Regions from separate parts of the Providencia sp. Marseille-Q8014 genome, predicted to be linked through region 1. Evidence: predicted binding sites of a transcription regulator. Region 1 holds the regulator's gene; the other holds the start of a gene.

Region 1 (8,938 bases):
GACGTTTTCTTCTATTAATTCAAAATCACGTCGCGATATGTTGAATTCGTTTTCTGTCAGGAATATTGAACCTTAAAATAATAGGGACTCATTCAGAAACGGTAAGAACGCTTATCGTCAGCACCTTCAACAAGTGACATATTCCTATTTAAGTGGGTCTTGATGAAGCGGTATGTGATTTTGGGCTAAGTCGGTATAGCTGACGGGATGGATACAAATAAGGGGGAATGTTAGACGCATTCCCCCTTAGTTTAGGGTTGTAGAGTAAACTAACTAATCTTCTTTTGCGGGGTCTTTCTCAGCAGAACGCTCTTCTGGCTGGCTGACGCTTTCGATAGTTAAACGTATTTCTGGCGACATTAAACGTGAAATAACAGAATACAGTTTTTTCGCGTTGGCCGTAAAAATGTCGTTTTCATCGTTATCGATATAGCCTTCTTCTCGGAGTGTTTCCACTAAAGTTGAAAAGACAGCTTTGTCAAAGAACTCCGGTGCATTAATGCCATGCAGCACAGAAAGTCGCTGAGCAAGCATGCGGCTTTCTTTCTCTAAGGTATTACGGCTAATTTCAGGGCTCGCATTGAGTAGAGAAAGCGTAATCGCATAGCGTTGTAATGTCTCACGGACACCTGCGGCGAGTAGCTGCAACGGTCGAATACGACGAGGATTGAGTACCACGACGCCGTCTTCTTTCACGCATACCAACTGTTGATGGTTGAGTTCATCAATTAAAGTATTAACGACCTCTATCAAAGATTCGTTATCAAAGCGCATAAATAGTTCCGCTTTGAGGAACGGGTAAATTTGCCCAACCTGATAGTGGATATCTTGGCGACTGATGCGCTCATGGTGTAGCACAATACTTGATATCAGTGATGGTAAGACCAAAAGGTGATGGATATTATTGCGATAATAGGTCATTAAAACAGCATTTTCACGAGGCAGAATAATAATATCCCCCATGCTATCTTTTTCGACTTCAAATTTATCCATCTGCAAAGCATGTTCTAACAATTGCTCGGCGGTTTTATTGGGTGTCGTTGTATCCGCAGTATAAGGAACATTACGTAATAATTGCAGGTAACATTCGACTTGCTCAATCAGTTGTTCACGCGTTAGAGAGCGTTGACGTGAAGCCAGTAGTGCCGTTGAACAAAGGTTAATCGCATTGGCAGCCGCTGCGTTATTGATATTCACCATAATATTATCGGCCAAACCACTCACAACAGGGTTTAACCAACTTGGTCTTTGAGGCTCAATAGGATCGATAGAATCACGCCAATGAGGCACATGTTTCGTTAAATACTGTGTTAACGAAATCGGCTGGCCAAAATTAACGTAGCCTTGACCTAAATTACGTAATTTACGCAGGCCTCGTACCATCGAAAAGAAGCCTTCCTTCTCCTTTTCAGCACCTCGTAGCTCTTTTGCATAGGTCCCTACCTCCATGACATGTTCATAACCAATATAAATCGGTACGATAGTAATAGGGCGAGAGTCACCACGTAGCATGGCCTGTAGTGTCATCGACAGTGTGCCTGTTTTGGGTTGCAACAAGCGACCTGTGCGAGAGCGTCCACCTTCAACAAAGTATTCAATGGAATAACCCCGTGCAAACAGCTCACTGAGATATTCACGAAATACGGTCGAATAAAGTTTGTTTCCTTTAAACGTACGGCGTATAAAGAAAGCGCCTAAATGGCGGAAAATTGGACCTGCTGGCCAAAAGTTTAAGTTGATACCTGCCGCGATATGAGGGGGGACCAACCCTTGATGATACAGAACATAAGAAAGCAATAAGTAATCCATATGACTACGATGTGATGGCACATACACAATTTCATGGCCATCTTGCGCTAACTGACGAACGCGTTCCGCATGCTGAACATTGATCCCTTGATATAAACGGTTCCAAGTCCAGCCTAATACTCTATCCGTCAAGCGTATTGCTTCATAAGAGAAGTTAGCCGCAATTTCTTCCATCATATTGACGGCATTTTGCTGTGCTTTCTTCAGTGGAATTTTTTTACTACGTGCTTCATCTTCAACCGCTTTTTCAATCGCTTTTGAGGTTAATAGCTTATTGAAAAGATCTTGGCGGGCAGGCAGTTTCGGACCAACCGCCGCGAGGCGTTGACGTGAATAATGGATACGGGCAACACGTGCTAGTTTATTCGCAATAATCGTATCGGTACCATGCTCTTGCGCCATCACTCCCATGGATACGGTTGGCGAAAAACGGACAAAACTATCTCGCCCAAGCCAAATCACGGCAAAGAATTTTTGGATACCGTTGAGTAAGCGTAAGGGGGGAGCCGGTGTATGGCCTTCTCGTCCAGGTGCACGACCAAACATCACGGATGCAGGTAGCATTTGAATATCGAGATTCGGATTACTACGATGCAAGTCTAGGTATGCATGGAATATTCTTACTGACTCTTTACGTGGGTTTGGTGAGTAGTAGCGAAAGACTCTCGGACCATCATCAATGAAGACATAGGCCGGTAATTTAGTGCCATTAATGTCATTATCGACCAACGGGTCAGGTAGACCGATCGATAAGCATTGGTGACGTAATGTTAAAAGGTCAGACTTGGAATGATAAGGCAACACGTATAACGTGGGCCGGCTGGTGTCCAATTCCAGTTCTGATATCGGGTCTGTTGGAACGAGTTTACTCTTTACCAGTAATTTAAGTGGTAAATTCAACGTGTTGTAATATATTTTACGCCATAGTGACATAAATGATTATAGCCTCTTGTTAACAATGCTTCGCAAGCATACCAGAAATCAACTGGCAAATGATTAACTTTGACCGCAAAAAATGATTATTGTTTGTAATTTTGAGGAATAAATATGGCGAACCAAACTAAGGGATTGACTCGTGTAATAAAGGCTGCGGGGTATTCCCTTAAAGGATTAAAGGCGGCTTGGATTAATGAAGCGGCCTTTCGGCAGGAATCTGTTGCGGCATTGATTGCCGTCATTATCGCGCTGTGGTTGGATGTGAGTTATATCGATCGATTATTGTTGATCAGTTCTGTTGTGCTGGTGGCGATTGTTGAATTACTGAATAGTGCAATTGAAGCGGTGGTTGATCGCGTGGGCAGTGAATATCATGAATTGTCTGGTCGAGCTAAAGATATCGGTTCTGCCGCGGTGTTTGTGACCATTGGACTCGCGTTGGTTATTTGGGCAACCGTTTTATGGCAACACTATTTTGCTGGCTAATGTAGAAATTGTCGCAAATCGATAAATCCTTGATGAGCTTTCAACAAATATGGCACTTCAGTGATTTAAGTGTTTCAAAACTTCATTTACCTGTATATACTCACAGTCTGACTGTATAAACAAACAGGGGAACGAGATGAAAGCACTGACGGCTAGACAACAGCAGGTTTATGATCTGGTGCGCGATCACATTTCTCAGACGGGTATGCCACCTACACGCGCTGAAATAGCAGCAAGCCTTGGTTTTCGTTCGCCTAATGCGGCAGAAGAGCACCTTAAAGCCTTGGCACGTAAAGGGGTCATTGAGATTGTTTCAGGGGCTTCTCGTGGTATCCGTTTACTACTTGAAGAAGAAAATGATGCTGAAGTTCAGGGGCTTCCTTTGATTGGACGTGTTGCTGCTGGCGAACCTCTATTGGCTCAAGAGCACATTGAAAGTCATTATCAAGTGGATCCTGCTCTATTTAAGCCCCATGCTGATTTTTTATTACGTGTTAATGGTATGTCAATGAAGGACATTGGGATTATGGATGGCGACCTTTTAGCTGTGCATAAAACACAAGATGTCCGTAATGGGCAAGTGGTTGTTGCACGTATTGAAGATGAAGTGACTGTGAAACGCTTTAAGCAGCAAGGTAACCGTGTTGAGTTAATCGCTGAAAATGCAGAATTTGCTCCGATTATTGTTGATCTGCGTCAGCAGAATTTTACAATTGAAGGGCTAGCGGTTGGCGTGATCCGTAATGGTGACTGGTGCTAATGTTAGCGCCATAAAATACCCTCAAAAATATTGCTGGCAGATTTACTATGTATCTATTTTAGGAGTCTGCCTGCGATACCTTTCTTTTACTCATTAGTGAGTTTATCTGTGCACCCGACTTATTAAGAGACATAAAATATTACACTCTACTATAGTGTGTTTTGTCTATTTTATTGTCTTAGTGATTACTTTTTCTTTGTCTTAATAGGTTGTTCATGGTCATGATGACAATGCTCATGGTCTTTACAGCTAGCTAACTCACTGCATACTCGGCATAAACCATGGTTCTCAACGACGGTATGACGGAGTTGAAATTGATTTTGATTAGCTAAATCTAAAATAGCAGCTTCTATGGTTCCGCAATCACTTTCTGCTACGCCACCGCAATGATCACAAATCAACATGACTGAGATATGGCTAGGATTGTCAAAGTGATGGCAGATAACATAGCTATTTGTCGATTCGATTTTATGAATAAAGCTCTGTTCCATTAAAAATTCAAGCGCACGATAGACTGTTGGTGGCTTGGCTTGAGGCTCGACTTCACGCAGCAAATCGAGCAGGTCATAAGCACTTATTGCACCGTGTTGTTGCGCTATTAGCCGTAGAACGGTTTCCCGCTGAGGCGTTAGCCTAACACCTCTTGATTGGCAAATTCTTTCGGCCATCACTAGCAGCTTATCCTCACTCATTATTTTCATGGTCGTTGACCCCACAGCAAAAATCCCAATGATAGTGAAGACAAGTTTACCATAACTTTATGATACATAGAGACTGAAATGAGAATGAATAAAAAGTGAGGCTTAGAAAAAAGCGTATTAGGAAAAAATCACAACCATTTAATATTCAAATAAATAAATCACATCTCACAATATACGTTAATATTGTATTTTAAGCATGTTACTAAAAGTGAGTGAAATAGGGTTATAAATGGCACCATTATACTCTGGTGCAATAAGTAATTTATTATCACGATAAAAACAAAACCAATACAAAATAATAACAATTAAAATGTAACTTTAAATTTAAAAAGTAACCTTCAGTAACACATTTCAATTGGGAGTTTTCTTATCTAAATTTTTCCCTATAGATTTTTATTTTGTTTTTATTGCTTTTTTATTTTTTAATTCTTATTTTTTGTTTTTAATCTATTGATGTCATTGTTTTTTGCTGTTACTGCGTGTTTCCTTATAAAAAAACGACTTTCTTTTTAGAAAAAATTATTAAGTTTTTATAAATACAAACTTACATTTTTATATATATTTTTCTAATTATTACTACTTTTAGGAGTTGGTGCTGCCTTTTTTAATGGTTGAAAACTGAAAATAAGAAAATAACAACATAATTGACTGTCCGTGTTTCGTATTCCGGTTAATTTTGACAAAAAATATCGTGTGTGTAGGATTGTCTATAGAAAATATGGGTCATCAAAGTATGGGTAATCCAGTTCTGTTTGAGTTTTGTGGAATATATATTGATTATTTACTTCAACGTTGAAAAAGGTTGGAGAAAAAAGGATTTTACCTCATTAAATATTCCATGTTTAAAGTAACAAATTGAATATTTCAATTTTTTCTTTTTATAAAAATAAATTAAATGAATTAATTTATTTATTTTAAAAAAATCTCTTCCTAAAAGGTTCTAGTGGAATAAGGAAATTTTCACTAATGCTAATTCTAATCGAAAATGAGCTTATGGGTTCATTTCTTTAGAGTTTATCGGGATAGAGAATGCTACTTCCTACATATCTAAAGGAAATCTTTATGAAATTTAATAAATTAGCGGTAAGTTTGGCATTAGGTTTAACTATGGGTGTTTCTATGACTGCGATGGCAGATGATCCTGCTCCAGTTGAAAGCTCACAAGGTAAAATTCAATTCACTGGTTTCATCAATGATGTACCTTGTTCAATTGATGATGATAACCTGAATCAAACTGTTCGTTTTGGTGAAATCGCATTGCACGAATTAACATCTGGTAAGTTCCGTTCAGATAGCCGTCCATTTGATATCGTGCTGAAAAATTGCTCAACTGAAACGTACAAAAACGCAAAAATCACCTTTACGGGTGGAACAATTTCTGGTTTCACAGGCTTTACCGGTGAATTACTTGGTTTAGGTAAAGTACAGAACGCGGGTATTGTTATCACTGATGGTGGAAGCAAAATCGTTGAGTTCGGTAAACCATTCCCAGGTACTGGTAATGGCTATGACCTAAATAACGGTGATGGTTCAGAAACAACTCTGCATTTCGAAGCTTATGTGAAAGGTAACGAAGATCCTAATAACAAAGCAACAACAGGTCGTTTCGATACTGTTGCTAACTTCAAAATCATTTATCAATAAGACTTAATGTGTCCAACATATGGCGTATTTGCGCCATATGTTGATGACCTTATTTTATCTATTCTTATTAGTGGGTTAGTTAAATGAAAAGCATGAAATTAAATGTAATAACAAAAATAATGCTTTTGATGCTAATTCCAACGATAGTTTGGTCTGAAGAGGCTATCGACTTTAATACGGATTTTCTAGATGGTGAGGGAACTGAAAATATAGATTTCAGTAAGTTTTCTCATGCCAATTATGTTCCCCCTGGTGATTATTCTTTAGATCTTGAAGTTAATAACACGAAAATAATTGCTGAACAGCCAGTCATTTTTTTTAATCCTAATTACGATAAGAAAGTCTCTTTGGCTTGTATTACGCCAGAAATATATCCACTGCTAGGATTGAAAGAGGAGTGGGAAAATAAAATTCAATGGCTGAAAGATGGGCAATGTTTAGATATTCGTAGCATCCCTGAAATGAGTTTTCAGGGGGATTTAGCTAAAAACACGTTAAAAATTAAAATACCGCAAGCATATATGGAGTACCAAGATGCAAGCTGGGATCCCCCTACACGTTGGGATGATGGTATTTTAGGCGCTTTTCTTGACTATAACGCAACAGGCCGTTTGGTCAAAGAGCAAAAAGGCAATGGGAAGGGAACGCAAACAGGTATCACTGCAACAGGGACTATGGGCGCCAATATCGGCCCATGGCGTTTCAGAGCGGATTGGCAATCACAAAACGGAGAGCTCAATAAACGTAGCCAATCATGGGCTTGGAACCAACTCTATGCTTACCGTGCAATTCGTTCACTCAGTGCTCGTTTAACTCTCGGTGAACAATATCTATCCTCAACCTTGTTTGATAGTTTTCGCTATCTCGGGGTGAGTTTAGAAACGGATGAATCAATGTTCCCGCCTCGCTTACAGGGTTATGCACCTGAAATAGCAGGGGTAGCAAAAACTAACGCCACCGTTATCGTTAAACAAGATGGCCGTATTATTTATCAAACAGAAGTGAGTCCTGGGCCATTCCGTATCCAAGACGTTAACTCGTTTGGTGGCGGTACCATGGATGTGACTATTCAAGAGCAGGATGGAAGTGTCACGAGCTATAAAGTGGAAACATCAAAACTGGGGACTTTGACTCGCCCAGGACAACTTATTTATCAATTCGTCTTGGGAAAACCGACCAAAGACGAACATAATACGCAAGGCCCTGAGTTTAGTTTAGGTTCGTTATCTTGGGGGGCGACAAATAATACAACAATTTATGGTGGCTTATTAGCTTCTTCAGAATATCAAAACGTAGCGATTGGTTTTGGTCGTGACTTTGCGCCGTTTGGTGTGTTATCGGGGAACATCAATATCTCTCGGGCGCAAATGGGCAATATTGATAATAATCGTACGTTAAGTGGTAACTCTTATAACATTACCTACTCCAAACAGTTCGATGAAATTAATAGCCAAATTACGTTTGCTGGTTACCGCTTTTCTGAAAGAAACTATATGAGCATGCCTCAGTTTATTGATCGTCGTTATAACGGCGATACGATAGATAGCGGTAAAGAGTTGTATACCATTATTTTTGGTACAGCGCTTCCTGACTATAACACGAACCTGTATTTAAACTATTCACACCAAACTTATTGGAACCGTCCTTCATCGAATCAATATAATATGACGGTATCTAATTATTTCGATATTGGTAAGATGAAAAACGTCAGTTTAAGTTTGACTGCTTATCGAACTAAAAGCCGTGAAACGACTGATGATGGTGTGTACGTTAACTTAAATATTCCATTAGAAAATAACGATTCGAGTATCAGTTATTCTGGCTCTTATTCCAGAGGTACGCACAGTAATAATGTTAACTACTTTAGTCGAATTGATAACAGGCAAAGTTATAACATTTCCGCGGGAACATGGGATAAAGATAAGCTCACCACTTCAGGTATGTATACTTACGAAGGGGATGCGACGCAATTAAATGCGAGTGGTACTTATATTCAAGATGAACAAAGTGCACTATCTATGCAAATTAAGGGAGGGATGACAATCACTCCTGAAGGTGGAGCATTGCATAGAAACAACTCAGTAAGTGGTGGTTCACGTATTTTAATTGATACCAATGGGATTGAAGGTGTTCCAATACATAATTCTGTTACGCCGGTAAGAACAAATAAATACGGTAAAGCCGTTATTACCAGTGTGATGGATTATAACCGTAACAACCTAAAAATTGATTTAGATAAATTGCCTGATAATGCAGAAGCGGTGCAGTCAACTCAGTATGCAACATTAACGGAAGGCGCAATTGGTTACCGAAAATTTAATGTGATAGAAGGTCAAAAAATATTAGCGACCATTACATTAGCTGATAATAGTTACCCTCCTTTTGGGGCATCGGTAACCAACAAATCCAATAAGGAAGTTGGGATTGTATCTGATAAAGGGTTTGTATACTTAGCGGGCATTAATCCTCTTGAGTCACTTGACGTTCTTTGGGGAGACGATACTCGCTGCCATATTCAATTACCCGAAAAAATAGATGGAACCATGGCAAATGTTATGTTGTTGCCATGTAAATAATGAAAAATAGATTTTACGGTCAATGG
Region 2 (8,938 bases), 2.1 Mb from region 1:
AAACTGTCGCTATAGAATTGTGTTAATGAAGACCAAAGCAAAGCGAGGTGTGTCATGTGGCAAGCAATGTATCGTTTATTAAGCGAACACTTGGGTGAAGCAGAACTTCATAACAAAGAGATCCTGTCTGGAGGAGACATTCATCACACGATGAAAATCGATTATGGTGAACATACCATTTTCGTCAAACAGAACCTGCGTGAATTTTTGCCTTTGTTTAAACAAGAAGCTGAGCAGCTTGAGATGCTTGCCAAAAGCAATACTATCACCGTGCCAAAAGTCTACGGCGTCGGAAGTAATAAACACCATAGCTTCCTGCTACTCGAATATTTTCCGTTGAAAAAATTTGATGCAACCAATGCATGGCGCTTTGGTCAACAATTAGCACAACTTCACCAATGGGAAGAGCAGCCTAGTTATGGTTTTGACTTTGACACCATGTTAGGGACCATCACTCAGCCAAACGGATGGGAAAAGCGTTGGAACTCGTTTTTTGCTGAAAAACGCATTGGCCTACAATTACAACTTGCAGCAGAAAAAGGTATGGTATTTGGTGATATTCAACAAATCGTTGATATTGTCAAAAAACGCCTTGCAGGACATCAGCCTCAACCCTCATTGTTACACGGTGATTTATGGCCTGCCAATTGCGCTATTACCTTGGAGCAAAACGGTATTTTATATGATCCCGCTTGTTATTGGGGGGATAGAGAATGTGATATCGCAATGTTACCGCTGTATCAAGAATTACCAATCCAGATTATAGATGGCTATCAAAGTGTTTGGCCATTACCAAGCGGTTTTCTCGATAGGCAGCCCCTTTATCAACTGTACTATTTACTTTGTCAGTCAAACATATTTGGGCTTGAAAAGAGCTACTTGCATGCTCGAACGATTACCGATGAGTTACTTGGTGAAAAGTAACGACGTGTTTTGGCCCAGTTTTGTTTGACTGGGCCTGACTGATTACCAATTCAAAAATTTTAACGCGAAATAAATTGCGACACCTAACACGATCGGCCAAAAATACAGAATAAAGAACTGAGTAAAAATGGTATGACGAGGGATCGTAACCTTAGCTTCCAATTCCTCTTTCGAAACGTCGTTACCTTTCGCCTTTTCTAAAATCACATGGTCTTCAATACTTTCACGAATAAACTTAATTTGTCGATACATTCGTAGGCCCGACGCACTTAGCGCTATACCAACAAAGATAAAAATAAAAATGATTATAAAACCGATATTCGCCCCGACAAACCCTTCAGAGACTCGGGGAATGGGAGAGTTATGCCAAAACAGATTGAGAAATGGTGTACTTTGACGGGTCATTTCAGCCATTAATTTAATAAAATCATTGGCGACCGCGTTAATTCCCTCACCTTCCAGCCCTTTTATTGCTGCAAGTTTGATGAGTGAAGCTAAGGTAGAAAGCAATGCTACAAGAAAAACAATCCAACCGAGAATACGTTTGCCGATTGCGACATAACTTGCAGTCTGGTAATTCATTATTAACCCTCAAAAAATTTTTTTTATAACTAATCATAACTGAATTTTCATAAACCCACCAAATTTACAACACTGAATAATAGTGTTCCAACTATTTTCAGATTTTTTAACTTGTTATTTATTAAGGCTATTAACAAAGATCCCCGTTCTGATATATATAATCAAGTAATGACTTGCTACAATATCTCGTCACACGAAAGGGCTAAGCATTTCAAGTTGTATGCCACTCATTAACCAAGTGACCAGTGAAATCAATCCATCATTTCACTGCATACAACGGATTGAAGCATGGCAAGGTCACACATACATGAATGGAGTTTTGACATGTACCATAATTTAACCATCCAATCTGTTATTTTTGATATGGATGGCTTGCTGATTGATTCTGAGCCTTTTTGGGCACAGGGAGAGCGAGAGGTGTTTTCTCAGTTAGGCATCGACTTGTCTATTGCCGATAAATTACCTGATACTCTCGGTTTACGTATCGACCATGTTGTAGAGCTTTGGTACCACGCTTCTCCATGGCAAGGCCATAGCCTCAAAGAAGTTGAGCAAATGATTATTGACCGAGTCATTGGATTAGTTGAGGAACAACGACCTCTCCTACCTGGTGTGCATCATGCCCTTGAACTGTGCCGTTCAATGGATCTCAATATCGCGCTCGCTTCAGCATCCCCACTCTATATGCTGGAAAAAGTCTTAAACTTATTTGATATTCGCGATTATTTTTCTGCGGTCGTCTCTGCTGCTGATTTACCTCACAGCAAACCACACCCAGAAGTTTATCTGAATGCCGCAGCGTTGTTAGACACCAAGCCTATTCATTGTGTGTCATTAGAAGATTCCTTTAATGGCATGATTGCCGCTAAAGCAGCACGGATGCGCTCGATCGTCGTACCCGATAAACAACATTTTAATGACTCGCGTTGGGGCCTCGCTGATGTTAAGCTATCTTCACTCAATGAATTAACTGAAAAACATTTGCGTTAATTTTTATTCATTTCTTTTTTTATCTAATCCCTATCATTTTTTGATAGGGATATTACGAAAAAGTATAAAGCTCTGATGTTATTCGCTAATAAATAAGCGTTTTTTTCGCTACTCACCTATCATATTCCTTGTAAACACTTTATACTTCCCGCCTAACTGTATAGATAAACAGATGGTAATTTATCCACCATGACTGCTGAAGGGCACCTGCTATTTTCTGTCGCCTCATTAATAATGGCACATAAGCTAGAAATCACGACTGAGCTTGCTCAAGGTGACTGGCTACATATGGTGCCAGGCGTTCTGCTGGGTGCCTTATTGCCAGATATCGATCACCCTTCTTCTATTCCAGGGCGGCTATTAAGGATCTTATCAATACCGATTTCTAAATTATGCGGACACCGTGGATTCACGCATAGCTTGATTGCTTGGCTACTATTAATGATCGCCTGCTACCAGTGGTTACCATCACAATGGGCTATCCCGAATGATTTACTGCAAGCATTCTTACTCGGTTATATCAGCCACTTAATTGCAGATATACTAACGCCTTCTGGAGTGCCATTCCTATGGCCACTGCCGTTGCGTTTTTGCCTGCCACTACTGCGTAGTAAGTCAAATAAACGGGCTGAGCGCTTTGTTGCTATTGCATTGACGGTTTGTGCTTGCCTTCTACCTGCTGGCTACAACTTTGATCTGCACTCACAATTTGATAGCGTTATAAAATATATTCATAATCAAATAGATACATACTTACCTACCTAATCAATCGTTTTGTAATATACTGTAAGTATCAATCTTTATATGTTATTACTTTTCATTATAAGAATTGTATTTTATCTACTGTTAACATATAACCAGTTGTTAGGATAAGCTAATCCCTTATAACCTTTAAGGTTTACAGTGCTAATAACATAATTCAAAAACTGCGATTGGAGTTCGGAATGAATATTCCTTTAATAATTAATGTGCTCATCTTTGTAGCACTGCTTATACTGCTAGCAAAATTAGGGGCAAAGGGCTGGAGTCTATCTAAAAAAGTTTTATTAGGCTTGGTTTTCGGTGTTGCTTATGGTGTAGCGCTACACTATGTGTATGGTACTGGTCACCAAACGCTGAAGGATTCCATTCTCTGGTTTAATATCGTCGGTAATGGTTATGTGCAATTATTACAAATGGTTATTATGCCATTGGTATTTGCCTCAATACTCAGCGCTGTTGCACGCCTACACAAGGCTTCCTCTTTAGGAAAAATTAGTTTTTTAACGATTGGTACATTACTATTAACGACAGCCATTGCCGCACTGATTGGTATTTTGATGGCTAATCTGTTTGGCTTAACGGCCGAAGGTTTGGTTCAAGGCCAGCAAGAAACCGCTCGTCTTGATGCGATTCAAAATAACTATGTCGGTAAAGTATCCGATCTAGCTGTTCCACAGTTAATTTTATCCTTTATTCCAAAAAATCCATTTGCTGATCTGACTGGGGCTAGCCCAACGTCAATTATTAGCGTCGTGATTTTTGCAGCCTTCTTAGGTGTCGCTGCCTTACAATTATTCAAAGATGACCAAGAGCGTGGTGAGAAAGCATTAGCGGCTATCGATGTGTTACAAGCTTGGGCGATGAAACTGGTTCGTTTAGTGATGCGTTTAACACCGTATGGTGTAATGGCACTAATGATAAAAGTTGTCGCAAGCTCTAACTTATCCGATATCATCAACTTAGGTACTTTTGTTATTGCCTCTTATGTCGCAATCGGATTAATGTTTATTATCCACGGTATTTTCATTGCGGTAACTGGCCTAAGCCCGATTAAATTTTTCAAAAAAGCAGGTCCAGTATTAACGTTCGCTTTCACAAGCCGTTCTAGTGCAGCGAGTATTCCATTAAATATTGAGACGCAAACTCGCCGTTTTGGTGTGCCAGAGTCTATCGCTAGCTTTTCCGCTTCCTTTGGTGCCACTATCGGCCAAAACGGTTGTGCAGGTATTTATCCTGCGATGTTGGCGGTAATGGTTGCGCCAACAATGGGAATTAACCCATTTGATCCTCTATGGATTGCCACCTTGGTTGGTATCGTCACAATCAGTTCCGCTGGGGTTGCGGGTGTTGGTGGTGGTGCAACATTTGCGGCATTAATTGTATTGCCAGCGATGGGTCTCCCCGTCACGCTTGTGGCATTATTGATTTCCGTTGAACCATTGATTGATATGGGCCGTACCGCATTAAACGTGAGCGGTTCAATGACTGCGGGTACCGTAACCAGTCAGTTAATGGGTGAAACCAACAAAACAATTTATAACCAGGAAGAGGATGGCGAACTAAAACACGTCTAATCTTCGCTCATGATTAACTACTCACCGTCCTATCGGGCTCGGTTAGTAAAATAACAATCACACCCTGTGAGTCTTAGGCTGACAGGGTGTTTTTTTATCTCACGCCTTTAATTAAATTTATTTATCGTATGGATAACGATAAATTTCAGTGTTTAATTCTAAAATACCTTGCCAATAGTCAATAGTACGTAAGATAATAGCGGCTGAGTAACGATTCTAGGCTATCTGCCTATGTTACGTCAGCCCGTGTTCTGCGGGTCACCATCATCAATATTTTTTAGTGATTTTATATATGACCAATATTCATATACTAAAAACTGATCCTGAAAATAACCCATGTGTAAGTTGCGGTGCATGTTGCGCTTATTTTCGCGTCTCTTTCTATTGGGCTGAGAGTGAAAGTGGTGGTGGGTTAGTCCCTCAAGAGTTAACTGAGCAGATCACCCCCTTTATGAGTGCAATGAAAGGGACGAACCAAAAACACAATACGCGCTGCACCGCATTGACAGGTACCATTGGCGAATGTGTCTCTTGCTCAATTTACACACAACGACCAACGCCTTGCCGCGAGTTTGAACAATCATGGTTATCAGGAGTTCACAATGAAGCTTGTGACCGAGCTCGAGCAGCCCATGGCCTTCCGCCTTTAGAAACTCACTTGCCACAGATCGCGTGTTAACCGTCTATGACCCAGGTCACTCTGGGTTATCTCTTTGAATCCATTGATGATACATCTTACTTCGATGAAGAAATTGAGCTTATTCATCTCAATAGATTAATTGAATAACAATGAAAAATGGTCATCTCCTTTAGCCACATCCCCTCTTCTTTGATGCCTCTGAATGATATTCAGATCGACTGTTTATCTAACGTCAATCAACATAATCCGAATGGGTTATGTTGAGGATTTAAATGGCTTCCAAGGACTATTTCTTTGTTTTGCGGATGTTAAAGCGTTATCTACGCAAAAAAACGCTAATATGTTTATTCTTCCCTTAACTCTGTCATGGCTTCCATTGCTAATTCAAATGAATATAAGCGAGCCTGATGGTCAAAAATTTGCCCATTAACCATGATTTCATCGGCCTGAGTTTGCCGCAATATAGACGCTATCCCATGACGAACTTTCGCCTTATCTCCTACCAATGACATCCCTAGGGCTTGCTGCACACCCAATTGCTCGGCTGGAGACCAAATTTTATCCATATCTTGAACAGGCGGTGGCAATTGAGCAGGCTGTCCTCTACGCAACATAACAAAAGCTTGCTGCATTGATGTAAATAAAAATTCAGCATCACGCACCGTATCAGCTGCAATTATATTGATACAAACCATTGCATAAGGCTTTTCAAGCCTTGCTGAAGGTTGAAAGTTTTCACGGTATACATGCAGTGCCTGTAGTAACAAATCAGGTGCGAAATGTGATGCAAAGGCGAAAGGTAAGCCCATCTGAGCAGCAAGCTGTGCGCTGTATAAACTTGAACCTAATAACCAAACTGGAATTTTTTCGCCATAACCGGGAACAGGCCTAACAGGTGGGTTAGGATCTATTGCATCAAACCAATTGACTAATTCAGCCACATCTCGCGGAAAATTATCAATATCCTGACTCATGTGCCGACGTAGTGCCCTCATGGTCTGTTGATCGCTTCCCGGAGCACGCCCTAGTCCTAAATCTATTCGATTTGGATATAAAGTATTCAATGTTCCAAATTGCTCAGCGATCACCAGAGGTGAATGGTTAGGTAGCATAACGCCTCCCGAACCTACACGTAACCTTGTGGTATTCGCAGCAAGATAGCCAATCAGCACTGATGTGGCAGCACTTGCTATCCCAGTCATATTATGATGTTCCGCTAACCAATATCGATGATAGCCGAGTTTTTCAGCTAATTGGGCTAAATCGAGAGAATGAGAAAAGGCTTCCTTAGCGGTAGCACCTTGAGGGATAGGCGCAAGATCTAACACGGAAAAAGGCATATTGATATCAGACATAATGACTCACTTTGTTATCATTTTGTTCGTTATACAACATGCTAATCGATTACTCTCTCACCTGCCAGTCACTCTGTTTCCTACAGCACAAGTGATGCTATCTCGCTATACTAACACCCCATAATAAAGCCTTAATTGACTCTGCTATTTGTGTTAGGAGGCTAAATAAGTAGAAAATATGGAAAAAGTGCAGCAATTGTGAAGCTTCAGTCAAAGCAGGTAAAACCGATTGCGGTAAAAAACCAATTCATTGATTATTCAAATCAGTGCAAATAAGAGGATATATCAATGACAAAATTAAATTCTGGTTTACTTGCTATCATGTTGATGTCAATTGGATTTTCGGCTGCTGCTAATGGCCCTAATAATAAAGTGCCACGCAGCCATATGGGGAATCACCCTAATATGCTATTCAGTGTGACTCAACAGACAACAACCCCAAATGAAACATTGAAAAAACTTGCTAATGATGCACCCAAAGTGGCAGAAGGTAAACGTTACATGGTTAAAATGAGCATTGTAGAAATGCCTGAGTATGCCCCCATGAAACGAGGTGCAGCACCGCAACCGGCCAATGCAGCTACAACGACTCCAGCACAATAGTTTTTTAAGATAAAATACCTCATAGGTATTACCTTTTAGACTAATACGCAGAATCAAATAGCATCTCTTGCAAATGTTCGTTATCTTAAGCAAATAACAAGTAGATCTATTAATCCTACGAATTGCCTCTATTTATAGAGGCTTTTTTTTATCCTAATTAAATTTAGTCTAAAACTAGTAAATTTCCTTATTTATTTCTAATCTTAATAAGCAACAAACAGTATTGTGTAGACTTGAGTATCTATTTTTATACAACCGTTGGAGCAAATCATGGGTTATTTCGAACTGAAAAAATCGACAAAAGATACGGCTCAGCCATACTATTTTGTTCTTAAAGCTGCAAATCATGAAATCATCGCAAGTAGCGAGATGTATTCGACGAAGCAAGCTGCATTAAAAGGAATTGCATCTGTCCAAAAAAATGCCGCAACAGAGGAAATCAAAGATCTCACCGCTTCATAGCGTCAAAAAAGGTTTTTCGACTTAACGGCTGAAACGCCTTGTGAACCTACGAGGCGTTTTATGCGCAACTCGCCTAATAAAGCACACTCATTCAGTCACGACAAAGACTCATCGTACAGGGGTAATAAAAGGATTCTGATATCACCAACCGAAATTGCCATGACTTTGTTATGTCAGAAAAGTGTTCGTCTTCAAAAGCCATTGATGTCATTGCTTCTGGAAATAACGTCATAATAGCCATAGCTGAAATCGTGCTTTCCTATTATCAGATCCCTCCAATGCACCTATCCAGTCAGTTTCCAGCAGCGATAATAAAATACCACTTCACTGACAGAGATAATCTCCATGTAACGTTATAAATAGTCACACACGATCACTTGCCACAGCGATAAGAATTAAAGCCCTAATGATGATGAGGGCTTTGTGATAAACTTCACTGAACCTACACTTTATAATGCAAGAAAAGTTTACGACTGATAATGCAAGAAACGTTTACGACTGCCAAAAATAATCGTTTTTTTCTTGCCAGCCTTTACGTTTCATACAACGAACATATTCTTGACGACGACTCTCTTTATTAACATCTAAAACATAGCTCTCTGTCTTCGGTACTTTCTCTTCATAAGTTTTTTCTTTACCGCATTCATCGTCTTTCTTGCACTTTTTTGAAATGGTTTCATACACAGTGTGCTGGGCGACTTCGTTACGAACGGGAAATCGTTTAAAGGCATCAAATTCACATTGTGAATCCGCCTCCTGATATGTCCATTCAGATAAACCTACGGGTTCCCATTTTGATGTGCAGGCAAATAACAACAAACACATCAACATAACGGTTAATTTCAATATCTTATTCCTATGCTTGTCTTAATATAAAAATACGCTAATCACTACTTATAATAAATAAGGAGACCGACATTCCATATGTTATAATCTTTTCATCACAACGATTGGAGGATGCTATGCAACACTATAAAAATATCGTTAAACACGTCGATTCGCTATTAGAAGAGAATTCGATCCCTAATATAAATGCGTTACTTATC

The links. Region 1 encodes LexA, which represses DNA repair genes until DNA is damaged. Its sites were predicted from a motif close to TNCTGTATGTACATACAGNA; they were not measured.
Region 2: a site for LexA is predicted at 2,651-2,670, ahead of ACWPW6_RS11425 (metal-dependent hydrolase). Genes of this name have one in related genera too.

Annotation. Positions count from the first base shown of each region.
Region 1 is NZ_CBCOPT010000001.1:475,403-484,340, forward strand. Features, by position in the region: gene plsB (glycerol-3-phosphate 1-O-acyltransferase PlsB) at 274-2,742, opposite strand; gene ACWPW6_RS02040 (diacylglycerol kinase) at 2,857-3,231, shown strand; gene lexA (transcriptional repressor LexA) at 3,368-3,991, shown strand; gene zur (zinc uptake transcriptional repressor Zur) at 4,177-4,692, opposite strand; gene ACWPW6_RS02055 (fimbrial protein) at 5,755-6,336, shown strand; gene ACWPW6_RS02060 (fimbria/pilus outer membrane usher protein) at 6,420-8,912, shown strand.
Region 2 is NZ_CBCOPT010000001.1:2,591,919-2,600,856, forward strand. Features, by position in the region: gene ACWPW6_RS11410 (fructosamine kinase family protein) at 55-924, shown strand; gene ACWPW6_RS11415 (YniB family protein) at 967-1,506, opposite strand; gene hxpB (hexitol phosphatase HxpB) at 1,831-2,496, shown strand; gene ACWPW6_RS11425 (metal-dependent hydrolase) at 2,686-3,261, shown strand; gene ACWPW6_RS11430 (L-cystine transporter) at 3,441-4,832, shown strand; gene ACWPW6_RS11435 (YkgJ family cysteine cluster protein) at 5,125-5,511, shown strand; gene ACWPW6_RS11440 (luciferase-like monooxygenase) at 5,817-6,827, opposite strand; gene ACWPW6_RS11445 (hypothetical protein) at 7,116-7,430, shown strand; gene ACWPW6_RS11450 (YegP family protein) at 7,701-7,892, shown strand; gene ACWPW6_RS11455 (hypothetical protein) at 8,385-8,738, opposite strand; gene ACWPW6_RS11460 (DUF2526 family protein) at 8,855-8,938, shown strand, end outside.